DNA from 2 places in the Nocardioides conyzicola genome. Region 1 is predicted to be linked to the other one. Evidence: predicted binding sites of a transcription regulator. Region 1 holds the regulator's gene; the other holds the start of a gene.

Region 1 (6,330 bases):
GGTCGTGACCCGTACGGCGAGCCGCCCGGACGCGACCAGGTGCAGGCTGTCGGACGGTTCACCCTCGCGGACGAGCACGTCGCCGCGGGCGTAGGCACGTCGCCGCGCCGCGGACAGCACCCGACCGCGTTCGTCCTCGTCCAGCGAGGCGAGCAGCGGCCAGTCCATGGGGCCAGTCAACCAGCGACCTGCGGGGCGTGTCGGCAGGACGACGCACGTTGTGTCAGGAAGCCGACGGAAGATGCCGCCGAGCTGGGCGAGAGTTCAGGTGTCAGCACACCACCGGAGGAGCCCGCCATGATCGTCTCGAACCCCACCGCCGCCGTCCACACCAGCCGCACCGGCGTAGGTGCCGACCGCGTGCAGCCCCGCGGCGTCGACTCGGGCCGCTGACCGGCCCCTGATCTGGTCGACGACGTCCGGCTGTGGAGGGGCCTGGACACTCAGCCCGCGACGAAGTCGATCAGCTCCTCGACCCGGCCCAGCAGGGCCGGGTCGAGGTCCTGGTAGGACGAGACCCGGCTCAGGATGTGCTGCCAGGCGCGGGCGGTGTCGGCCTGGTCGCGGTGCGGCCAGCCGAGCTGCTGGCAGACGCCCTTCTTCCACTCGATGGTGCGCGGCACGTCGGGCCACTTCCTGATCCCGAGCCGCTCGGGCTTGACCGCCGCCCAGATGTCGATGAAGGGGTGGCCGACGATCAGCACGTGCTTGCCGACGGGCGACGTCGCGATCCCCTGGGCGATGCGGCTCTCCTTCGAGCCCGGCACCAGGTGGTCGACCAGCACCCCGACCTTGCGGTCCGGCCCCGGCTTGAAGTCGCGCAGGTGGTCGGCCAGGTCGTCGACACCGCCGAGGAACTCCACGACCACGCCCTCGATGCGCAGGTCGTCGCCCCACACCTTCTCGACGAGCTCGGCGTCGTGCCGGCCCTCGACGAAGATCCGGCTCGCGCGGGCCACCCGCGCCTTCGCGTCGTGGACGGCGACCGAGCCGGAGGCCGTCCGGGTCGGCTTCGCCGGGGCCGAGCCGCGCACGGGCGCCGCGAGGATGACGGGCCTGCCCTCGAGCAGGAAGCCCGGACCGAGGGGGAACGTACGCCGCTTGCCGCGCCGGTCCTCGAGCGTCAGCGTGTGGAGGTCGCGGTCGACGGCGACGATCTCACCGACCCAGTCGGTGGTGACCTCCTCGACGACGGCACCGATCTCGGCAGGAGCCTCGACGGCCCGGCCGCGCTTGGGGGCGCGCCAGTCGGTGGCCAGGACATCGGTGCCGTAACGGTCGTGGGAGCTCACCTCGGCAACGCTAGGCGGCACCACCGACAAGCCGGTGGGGGCGCGCCGTCAGTCGTCGGAGTCGGCTTCGCCGTCCGTCGTCGTCTCGTCGGCCGTCTTGCCGCCGAGCACGTCGAGCTCCTCGGGCGACGGGGCGTCGTCCTCGTCGGTCAACGGCTTGGCGAGCGGGTTGTCGTCGGTGGGCTGGAGGTCCTCGGGGAGGTCCTCGTCCTCGATGGCCTGGGTGGGGTGCTCGTCGCTCATGGGGAGCACGTACCCGCTCAGGCCAGCGGCAACCGCTTCTCGCTGCGGGAGAGCTGCGCATACCCACGGCGTACGGCGGCCGCGAGCTCCTCGCGCGGGTAGGGCCACCCGACCGCCTCGAGGGCGTCCTCCGCGCGGACGCCGCGGGCGGCCAGGTCCCGGATCGTCTGGGCGACGATGCCGATCGCGTTGCGCTGCTCCTCGACGAACTCCCGGTCCACGGGGGCGCCGTGCCCCGGCACCACCACGGTCGCCGACGTGCTGAGGCTCAGCACGATGTCGAGGGAGTGCGGCCACTCGAGCGGGTAGCAGTCGTCGCCGAAGCCGGGCACGCCGTTGCGCGCCATCGACTCCTCGACCAGGTCGCCGGCGAGCAGCACGTCCACGTCGGGCACCCGCAGGACCAGGTCGCCGCCGGTGTGCCCGCGACCCGGGTGGACCAGCTCGACGGCGCGGTCGCCGAGGTCGAGCGAGACCGCGGACGAGAAGGTGCGGTCCGCGGGCACGATCACCGTCGCCCGGACCTCGTCGCCGTGCGGGTCGTCCGGGTCGGCGTCGTAGAGGCCCTTGATCCGCTCGCCCGCGGGGACGGTGCGCTCGGCGGCCACCTCGTGGGCGTGGATCGGGAGCTCGCCGTACGCCGCGCGGAAGGCGCCGTTGCCGAACGTGTGGTCGAAGTGCTCGTGGGTGTTGACGACCCCGACGACCTCGCCCGCACCCAGGCGGCGTACGTCGTCGACGACCGCGCGGGCGGCCAGGTCGGAGGCGTGCGTGTCCACGACCAGCAGGCCGCGGTCGCCGCCCACGAGCGTCACGTTGACGTCGAACCACTCGTAGCGTGCGACCCAGACCCGGTCGGCGATCTCGGTGAAGGCCACCCGGTCAGCGTAGGGGGCTCAGCCCCCGGGTCAGCACAGACCTGCGTGCAGCCCCCGGCGCAGCATGTCGCCGAGCTCCGTCAGGTCGCGCGCCGGGCGGGCGAACGCGATCACCTGCTCGTGGGCGCCGGTGTGGTCGACCCACTGGATCTTGACGTCGGCGGGCGTGAGCCGCGCGATCCGCACGCCGACGACGTCGCCCTGGCGGGTGCCGGTCCCGAGGCCGATCGCCTGGCGCAGCTCCTCCTGGTGGCAGTCGTTGGCGTGCTCGACGGACCGCTGCAGGTGGCCGCGGTTGAGGTGGTGGGCCCGGCTGCGGAACTCCTCGAGCCGCACGCGGTGCTGCCGCTCGGGCACGCCGGGCGCCGCCGTCGCGGGCCTCGCGAGCAGCACGAAGTTGAGGTCGAGCGACACCACGTGGCGGACCTCGTTGCAGCAGTCGCAGTGCTCGTAGCCGGTGCGCTCGAGGCGGCCGGCCAGGGTCAGGGTGTCGCCGCGCTCCGGGCCACCACGCGGGCCGAGGCCGCTGGTGACGGTGAGCAGCGCGCTGCTGCGCTCGGCGGCGGCGCGGGCGACGGGGGAGCTCTCGGGGCAGAGGAAGGTCGGCGTACCCCGGTGGTCGGTGAGGGCCAGGTCCTCGTCGGGGCCTACGGCGTGCTCGTGGCCCTCGATCACCAGGCTGACGGTCGCGGGGCAGGCGAGGATGCTGCGCGCGTCCGCGGCCACCAGGCGGGGGTCGACATCGGGGGTGTGGTGCTCGGTCGTGGTCACCGCTGGCTCCATCCACTGCGACGGGTGAGGACTTAGGTAAGCCTAACCTACTGCGATTCCGGGTGCGACGCACCGGGCCTTCCACGATGTGGCCCTGAGCCCGCCGGGTACTCTTGGCACTCCCACCAAGCGAGTGCCAGGACCGTGCGGAGACCGCGCAGAGACAAGGAGGCGGGCGAGTGCAGGAAGAGCGCAGGCTGGCCGTGCTCCGCGCGATCGTCGAGGACTACGTCGCCACCGAGGAGCCGGTCGGCTCCAAGGCGCTGGTCGAGCGGCACCGGCTGGGCGTCTCGCCCGCCACGGTCCGCAACGACATGGCCGCCCTCGAGGACGAGGGCTACATCACCCAGCCGCACACGAGTGCCGGCCGGGTGCCCACCGACAAGGGCTACCGGCTCTTCGTCGACCGGCTGACGACGGTCAAGCCGATGAGCTCCGCGGAGAAGCGCGCGATCGCCACGCTCCTCGACGGCGCCGTCGACCTCGACGACGTCGTCCAGCGCTCGGTCCGGCTGCTCTCGCAGCTGACCCGCCAGGTCGCGATCGTGCAGTACCCGACGCTGTCCCGCTCCACCGTCCGCCACATCGAGGTGGTGGCGCTCGCGCCCAGCCGGCTCCTCGTCGTCCTGATCCTCAGCACCGGCCGCGTGGAGCAGCGGCTGGTCGAGCTGGCCACCGACCTCGACGACGCCGCGATCGCCGACCTGCGCGCCCGGGTCAACGGGGTCGCCACCGGCGAGGTGATCGCGGACGCCAGCGCCGCCCTGAGCACCTTGGTGACCGGCGCCGACGCCCCGGTCCCGCCCGCGACGCAGGCCGTCGTCGAGGCGCTGCTCGAGGCGATGTCCGACCACCGGTCCGACGAGCGCATCCTGGTCGGCGGCGCCGCCAACCTGGCGCGGTACGGCGACAGCTTCGACTCCGCCGTACGCCCGCTCCTCGAGGCGCTGGAGGAGCACGTCGTGCTGCTCAAGCTCATCGGCGAGGCGTCGACCGGCGAGCCCGTCACCGTCCGGATCGGTCACGAGGGCCCCTACACCGAGCTCGCGTCGACCAGCGTCGTCGCCGCCGGCTACGGCCCGGGCGAGGAGGCGTTCGCCCGCCTCGGCATCGTCGGGCCGACGCGCATGGACTACCCCGGCAGCATGGCCGCCGTCCGGGCGGTCGCCCGCTACGTCTCGCGGATCCTCGACGAGGCCTGAGCGCGCCCCCAGCAGCACCGACCGCACCACCCACCAGCACGAGCAGTGAAGGAAACACGTGAGTCAGGACCCGTACCAGCTTCTCGGAGTCGACCGCGACGCGGACGCAGACGCCGTCAAGAAGGCCTACCGGCGACTCGCCCGGCAGTACCACCCCGACGTCAACCCCGACCCGGACGCCCAGGAGCGCTTCAAGGAGATCTCGCGCGCCTACGAGATCCTCTCCGACCCGCAGAAGCGGGCGGCGTTCGACCGTGGCGGCGACCCCTTCGGCGGCGCCGGCGCGGGCTTCGGCCAGGGGCCGGGCTTCTCGTTCACCGACATCATGGATGCGTTCTTCGGCCAGCAGGGCGGTGCCGCCGGCGGCGGCCGCGGCCCGCGGTCGCGCGAGCGGCGCGGACAGGACGCGCTGATCCGGATCGAGATCACCCTGGCCGAGGCGGCGTTCGGCGTCGCGCGTGAGCTGATGGTCGACACGGCGGTGCTGTGCACGACCTGCGGCGGCGAGGGTGCCGCTCCGGGCTCCCACGCCACCCCGTGCGAGACCTGCCACGGTGCGGGCGAGGTGGCCCAGGTGCAGCGGTCGTTCCTCGGCGAGATCCGCACGCTGCGGCCCTGTCCTGCCTGCCGCGGCTTCGGCACGATCATCCCCGACCCGTGCCGTGAGTGCTCGGGCGACGGCCGGGTGCGCGCTCGCCGTACCCTCACCGTCAAGATCCCGGCCGGCGTCGACACCGGCACCCGCGTGCAGCTCTCCGGCGAGGGCGAGGTCGGGCCCGGCGGGGGACCGGCCGGTGACCTGTACGTCGAGATCCACGTGGCGCAGCACGAGGTCTTCACCCGCAACGGCAACGACCTGCACTGCACGGTGACGCTGCCGATGACCGCGGCCGCGCTGGGCACCGTGCTGACCCTGCCGACGCTCGAGGCCGACGTCGTCGCGGACGAGGAGCCGACCACCGAGATCGAGACCAGCCTGGAGCTCGACGTGCGCCCCGGCACCCAGTCCGGCTCCGAGCAGGTGCTCCGCGGGCGCGGCGTGCCCGGGCTGCGAGGTGGCCGCGGCGACCTGATCGTGACTGTGCTCGTCGACACCCCGACCAAGCTGGACGCGCGCCAGGAGGAGCTGCTGCGCGAGCTGGCGGCGATCCGGGACGAGGAGCGGCCCTCCGGCCACGTGCACCCGACCAGCCGCTCGATGTTCGGCCGGCTCCGAGACGCGTTCAACCAGCACTGATGTCCCTCCCGGTCCACCTCGTCCCGGCCCTCGGCGGTGTCGCGGTCGGGGACGTGGTGACCGTCGAGGGCGACGAGGCGCACCACGCCGTCGCCGTACGCCGGCTGCGGGTGGGCGAGCAGGTCGTGCTCACCGACGGCGCGGGCGTCGCGGTGCAGGGGTCGGTCGGGTCGACCGGCAAGCGGGTGTTCACGCTGACCGTCGAGTCGGTGTCGGCGGCCGAGCCGCCGACACCCGAGGTGGTGGTGGTCCAGGCGATCCCCAAGGGGGAGCGCGGGGAGCTGGCCGTCGAGGTGCTCACCGAGATCGGCGTCGCCCGCGTCGTACCGTGGGCGGCGGCGCGCAGCGTCGCGGTCTGGAAGGGCGAGCGAGCCGCGAAGTCGCTCGCGAGGTGGCGGGCGACGGCCCGCGAGGCGGCCAAGCAGGCGCGCCGGTCGTGGTTCCCCGAGGTGTTGGAGATGGCGTCGACCGCCGAGGTGGTCGCGCTGGTCGCCGGTGCCGATCTCGCCGTGGTGCTGCACGAGGCGGCCTCGGCGCCGTTCGCGGACGTCGCCGTCCCGGCCGCAGGCCGGATCGTCGTCGTGGTCGGACCCGAGGGCGGGCTGACCGACGACGAGGTCGCGGCCTTCGTGGCGGCCGGTGCGGTCTCCGTGCGCCTCGGCGCCGAGGTGCTGCGTACGTCGACCGCGGGTGTCGCCGCCGTGGCC
Region 2 (6,330 bases), 600 kb from region 1:
GCCTCGACGGCGAGACCTTCGACGTCGACAACAACATCTGGGTGATCGGCGACGACACCGAGTGCGTGGTGATCGACGCACCGCACAGCGTCTCCGACATCCTCGCCGTCGTGGGGGACCGCAAGGTCAAGGCGATCATCTGCACGCACGCGCACGACGACCACGTGCGGGTCGCGCCGGCCCTGCGCGAGGAGGTCGTCGCGCCGATCATGCTGCACCCCGACGACAAGGTGCTGTGGGAGCTCACCCACACCGACTACCTGTGGGACCTCGACCTGGCCGACGGCCTCGCCGTCGAGGTGGGCGGTACGACGCTGCAGGTGCTGCACACCCCGGGGCACGCGCCCGGGGCGGTCTGCCTCTACGCACCCGACCTCGGCTGCGTCTTCACCGGGGACACCCTCTTCAACGGCGGACCGGGCGCGACCGGGCGGTCGTACTCCGACAGCGACCTCATCAAGGAGTCGATCCGGGCCCGGCTCTTCGCCCTGCCGGACGACACGGTCGTCCACACCGGGCACGGTGACGACACCACCATCGGGGCGGAGAAGGCGCTCCTCAGCTGAGCCGGGACCTTGGTCCCACCGATGGCCCCCTTCGGCCCCTGATCGTCGGCTCCTCGCGCTCCTAACGTCAGTGGTGAGCGAGGACGACACAAGGGTTTCCCCGCCGGAAGAGGGAGTCACATCATGCGTTCAACACTCGACAAGCTGGTCTCGGTGACAGGTCTGGCCCTGGCTGCCGTCCTCCTGATCGCTGGCGGACTGCTCACCTGGGCGAACACGTTCATCGGTGACCAGGTCCACGACCAGCTCTCCATGCAGGGCATCACGATGCCCGAGGGTGACGCCCTCGCCGCCCTGCCCAAGGCCGACGCCAACGCCCTCAAGGAGTACGCCGGCAGCCCGATGGACACCGGTCCCGAGGCGAAGGCCTACGCCAACCACTACATCCTGGTGCACATGAACGCGGCCTCCGACGGCCAGACCTACAACGAGGTCAGCGGTCAGTACGTCGGCATGACCGACGAGCAGAAGGCCTCGCCCGAGGGTCAGGCACTCGGTGGCCTCCGTCAGACGCTCTTCATGGGCAACACGCTGCGCGGCCTGCTCCTCTACGGCTACGCGTTCGCCACGATCGGCACCATCGCCGGCATCGCCGCCTACGTCTCCTTCGCCGGTGCCCTGGCCCTGCTGGTCCTGGTCGGTCTCGGCCTCTGGCACGCACGCCGGGTCCAGGTGTCCGAGTCGACCGGTACTCCGCAGGCGGTGCCGCAGCCCGTCTGACCCGAGGGTTGTCAGCCGAAACCCGCACGACACGCCGTTCCCCACCGGCGTGTCGTGCGGGTTTCACCGGCTAGCCGGTGAAACCCGCAGCCTCAGAACGGCTGCACCAGCAGCACCACACCCGACCCGGCGACCCGGGTCAGCACGATGGTGGCCTCGTCCTCGCCGTGCAGGTCGAGCCGCTTGCGCAGCTGCTCCGGGACGATGTCGACGCCGCGCTTCTTGATGGTGAGCCGGCCGATGCCCCGCTCGCGCAGGGCGGCGCGGAGCTGCTTCTCGCGGTAGGGGAGCTCGGCGACGACGCGGTAGCCGCGGGCGAACGGCGTACGGAACGACTCGTCGGACGTCACGTAGGCGATGTGCTCGTCCACCAGGCCGCCGTTGACCCCGGCGGCCACGGCCGTGACCAGCCCGGCCCGGATCACCGCGCCGTCCGGCTCGTAGAGGTAGGCACCCACGGGGCGTACGTCGACCCCGTCCCCAAGGGCCGGAGCGTCCTCGTCGGTCAGCGTCGCGAGGCCGGTGGTCCCGATGACCGTCGCGCGCCGGTCGGTGGTGGCCAGCCGCCCGGACCACAGGGCGGCCTCCTTCACGTCGCCGTGGTCGCTGACCCACTCGGCCTCCACGCCGTGCGGGACCAGGTCGTGCGGGATGCCGGGGGCGACCTTCACGCAGGCGTCGCGGCTCAGCAGCCGCTCGACGAAGGACCACGGCGGCGTCCAGTCGTCGACATCGAAAGTGCGGCCCCGGGCGCCGCGGCGGGCCGGGTCGGCGAAGGCCACGTCGAAGGGCGACGGGTCCAGCGTCGTCGCGTCGGAGACCTCGACCGCCCCCGGCAGGTCGAGGGCGGCGAGGTTGGCGCGGGCGACCTCGACGCGCACCGGGTCCAGGTCGACGCCGGCGCAGGTCAGGCCGGCCCGCGAGGCGGCGATCAGGTCGCCGCCGATGCCGCAGCCGAGGTCGATCATGGTGCGCGCGGACGACGCGACGAGCCGCGCGGCCCGGTGGTCGGCGACGCGGAGTCGGGTCGCCTGCTCGAGCCCGTCGGGGGTGAAGTACATCCGGTCCGCGAAGTCGGCGAACTTCTCGCGGGCCTTGACCCGCAGGGTCGCCTGGGTGATGGCGGCGGCGACGTGCTCGGGTTCCGCCGTACGCCGCAGCCGCGTCTGCGTGGCCAAGGAGTCGTCGCCCGCCTCGACGGCAGCGGCGAGCAGCTGTTGTCCGGCGTCGGTGAGCAGCCAGCGGAAGGCGTCGAGGTCCACGACCCGATCCTGTCAGTTCGGTCGAGGCCGGGGGTCCTCTGGCACTCCGTCGGGGAGAGTGCTAGTTTCTGAGTTGGCACTCTCCCCGTGAGTGTGCCAGCGCCTGCGTCCCGGTCCGACCCCCGCGACGGCGTACCTGAAGCGCAGGCGCCAGACGTGTAACACCCACCATCGAAGTGCCAGAAAGTGGAGGTCGACATCGTGTCGGTCAACATCAAGCCTCTCGAGGACCGGATCGTTGTCAAGGCCCTCGAGGCCGAGCAGACCACGGCTTCCGGCCTGGTCATCCCGGACACCGCCAAGGAGAAGCCCCAGGAGGGCGAGGTCCTGAGCGTCGGTCCGGGTCGCATCGACGACAACGGCAACCGCGTCCCGCTCGACGTCAGCGTCGGCGACAAGGTCATCTACAGCAAGTACGGCGGCACCGAGGTCAAGTACGCCGGCGAGGAGTACCTCATCCTCTCCGCGCGCGACGTCCTCGCGATCGTTTCCTGATTTCCCGGGTCGTGAGTCCCAGTGAGCGCTGACGCGCCCGCTGGGACTCACGACCCGAACTCGTTCTAGAGGAGAGCAATGCCCAAGATCCTGGAGTTCGACGAGAACGCCCGCCGCAGCCTCGAGCGCGGCGTGGACAAGCTCGCCAACGCCGTCAAGGTGACGCTCGGCCCGAAGGGTCGCTACGTCGTCCTCGACAAGAAGTGGGGCGCGCCGACCATCACGAACGACGGTGTCACCGTCGCCCGTGAGATCGAGCTCGACGATCCCTTCGAGAACCTCGGCGCACAGCTGTGCAAGGAGGTCGCCACCAAGACCAACGACGTCGCCGGCGACGGTACGACGACGGCCACCGTGCTCGCCCAGGCGATGGTCCACGAGGGCCTGCGCGCTGTGGCCGCGGGTGCGAACCCGATGGGCCTCAAGCGGGGCATGGACGCCGCGGCCGAGGCCGTCGGCGACGCGCTCAAGGAAGCCGCCCGCGAGGTCGAGTCGGTGGAGGACATGGCGTCCGTCGCCACGATCTCCAGCCGCGACGCCGTGATCGGCGACCTGCTCTCGCAGGCCTTCGACAAGGTGGGCAAGGACGGTGTCATCACGGTCGAGGAGTCCAACTCGATGGGCACCGAGCTCGAGTTCACCGAGGGCATGCAGTTCGACAAGGGCTACATCAGCCAGTACTTCGTCTCCGACCCGGAGCGCATGGAGGCCGTCCTCGACGACCCCTACATCCTGCTGCACCAGGGCAAGATCTCGTCGGTCGCCGACCTGCTCCCCCTGCTGGAGAAGGTCATCGCCGCCGGCAAGCCGCTCTTCATCCTCGCCGAGGACGTCGACGGCGAGGCGCTGTCGACGCTGGTCGTCAACAAGATCCGCGGCACGTTCAACGCAGTCGCGGTGAAGGCTCCGGCCTTCGGTGACCGTCGCAAGGCGATGATGCAGGACATCGCGACCCTGACCGGCGGTCAGATCGTCGCTCCCGAGGTCGGGCTCAAGCTCGACCAGGTGGGTCTCGAGGTGCTCGGCCAGGCCCGGCGCGTCGTCGTCACCAAGGACGACACCACGATCGTCGACGGCGCCGGCGACAAGGCCGAGGTCGATGGCCGCGTCAACCAGATCAAGGCCGAGATCGAGAACACCGACTCCGACTGGGACCGCGAGAAGCTCCAGGAGCGCCTCGCCAAGCTCGCCGGCGGCGTGTGCGTGATCAAGGTCGGCGCCGCCACCGAGGTGGAGCTCAAGGAGAAGAAGCACCGGATCGAGGACGCCGTCTCCGCGACGCGCGCCGCGATCGAGGAGGGCATCGTCCCCGGCGGTGGCTCCGCTCTGATCCACGCGGTGTCGGTCCTCTCCGACGACCTCGGCCTCACCGGCGACGAGGCGGCGGGCGTGCGCATCGTGCGCAAGTCGGCCGACGAGCCGCTGCGCTGGATCGCCGAGAACGGCGGCGTCAACGGCTACGTCGTCACCTCCAAGGTCCGCGAGCTCGGCCTCGGCAACGGCTACAACGCCGCCACCGAGGAGTACGGCGACCTGGTCGCCCAGGGCGTCCTGGACCCGGTCAAGGTGACCCGCTCCGCGCTGATCAACGCCACCTCGATCGCGGGCATGCTGCTCACGACCGAGACGCTGATCGTCGAGAAGCCGGCCGAGGAAGAGCCCGAGGCCGCCGGCCACGGGCACGGCCACGGCCACTGATCCACCGCTTCAACGCCGAGTCGGCGCCAGCTGCCCCTGTACGGGGGTCAGTTGGCGCCGACTCGGCATTTCGGGTCAGCGCAGCAGCTTGCCCAGCCACTGGGTCGCACCGTGCCGGTGGTTGACCGGGGTGTGCCAGAAGAACTGGTCGCCGGGAGCACCGCCGGTGCCGTAGTTCGACACCGCGTCGCTGATCCGCAGGAAGCGGTTGGTCGCGAGGTCGTAGACGTAGGCGCCGCTCTGCGTGTCCTGGTCGCCTCGGAAGGCCGTCACGACGACCACGCCGCCGCCGGGCGGCAGGTAGCCCTCGGCGCCGCTGTCCTGGATGGTGACCACCTGCTCGCCGTCCGTGCTGAGGATCTGGACCCGGTCGTCGCGCACCCCGCCGTCGTACGTACCGCAGTACTCGCTCGCCACGATCCGGTCGCCCGTAGCCCCGAAGCCCAGCAGGTTGCACTTGTCGCCCAGGTGCGGGTCGAAGGAGGTCTCGACGCCGGTCGCCAGGTCGCGCACGTGGAACCTCCCAGCGGCTCCGTTCCCGGAGTCGCTCCACACCATCTTCGTGTCCGTGAAGGCGAGCTCCCCGACCGTCAGGTGCTCGTCGCGTACGTCGGAGGTGTCGGTCATCGAGACCGACCAGAGGTCGTAGGTGTCGCCCTCGGCGTCGGCGTCGTCCGCCTCGCCGTCCGGCCCGGTCGGCCAGCCGCCCTCAGGGGGCGTGCCCTGCGTGGCGGGGACGGAGACGTAGAGCCGGTCGTCGGGACCCGCGACCGCCCGGGGGAACTCCACGCCCGGGAGACCCGACCACGTCAGGGTGGTCCACTGGCGGCTCGCCCGGTCGAACACGTGCGCCCGCATGGCGCCGGGCAGGCCGTTCTCCAACGAGAGCAGGACCAGGCGGTCGGTGCCGAGGTCGACGGGCCAGGTCTGGTCCTGACCGATCCCGGCGAGGTCGGGGAGCCAGTCCTTCGCACCAGTGGAGGGGTCGAGCAGCGCGAAGCGCGGGTACAGCTGGTCGCTGCGCGGCCCGTCGCGGAAGAGGACCAACCCGTCGTCGGTCACGCCGTCGAGGTACTGCCCGTTGTCGGCGTCGAGGTCCTTGTTGGTGTGCGACGTCAGGACCTCGTAGTCGCGCTCTTCGACGGCCTGTTGGGCGTCGGCCAGTCGCAGGGTGGGCGCATCGGGCCGCGGCGGCTGGTGCGCCGGCTCCGCCTTCTCACGCCCTGCCGGTCCGCCGCCGAGCAGGGCGACCGTGACCACTCCGGCGGCCAGCAGGGCGGTGCCTCCGGCGGCGCGCGTACGGCGTACGCGGACCCGGCGGCGCCCGGCGGCGACGAGCGACGCCGTGTCCAGGTGGTCCGTCGGCGCGTCGGCCACGTTGTCGCGCAGCAGCTGCTTCAGGTCGTTCACCACGGCAGGTTCCCCTCTCCGATCACGGCGAGCTCGTCACGCGACGCGCTCTCGAACATGGAGCGCAGGGACGCGAGCGCCCGCGAGGTCTGGCTCTTCACGGTGCCCTCGCTGCAGCGCAGCACCAGCGCCGTCTCCCGTACGTCGAGGTCCTCGAAGTAGCGCAGCACCACGCACGC

Evidence for each region. Region 1 encodes HrcA, which represses chaperone genes, less so after heat shock. Its sites were predicted from a motif close to TTGGCACTCGNNNNNNNCGAGTGCCAA; they were not measured.
Region 2: a site for HrcA is predicted at 2,587-2,613, ahead of groES (co-chaperone GroES). Genes of this name have one in related genera too.

What each region holds. Positions count from the first base shown of each region.
Region 1 covers NZ_BAABKM010000002.1:52,008-58,337, reverse strand. Annotated here, with positions in the region: gene ABEA34_RS03320 (Crp/Fnr family transcriptional regulator) at 1-168, opposite strand, end outside; gene ABEA34_RS03315 (DUF3097 domain-containing protein) at 444-1,292, opposite strand; gene ABEA34_RS03310 (hypothetical protein) at 1,341-1,535, opposite strand; gene ABEA34_RS03305 (MBL fold metallo-hydrolase) at 1,553-2,413, opposite strand; gene ABEA34_RS03300 (hypothetical protein) at 2,444-3,184, opposite strand; gene hrcA (heat-inducible transcriptional repressor HrcA) at 3,364-4,386, shown strand; gene dnaJ (molecular chaperone DnaJ) at 4,445-5,623, shown strand; gene ABEA34_RS03285 (16S rRNA (uracil(1498)-N(3))-methyltransferase) at 5,623-6,330, shown strand, end outside.
Region 2 covers NZ_BAABKM010000002.1:652,823-659,152, reverse strand. Annotated here, with positions in the region: gene ABEA34_RS06235 (MBL fold metallo-hydrolase) at 1-566, shown strand, start outside; gene ABEA34_RS06230 (hypothetical protein) at 690-1,286, shown strand; gene ABEA34_RS06225 (class I SAM-dependent methyltransferase) at 1,379-2,548, opposite strand; gene groES (co-chaperone GroES) at 2,750-3,043, shown strand; gene groL (chaperonin GroEL) at 3,122-4,741, shown strand; gene ABEA34_RS06210 (hypothetical protein) at 4,817-6,154, opposite strand; gene ABEA34_RS06205 (SigE family RNA polymerase sigma factor) at 6,148-6,330, opposite strand, start outside.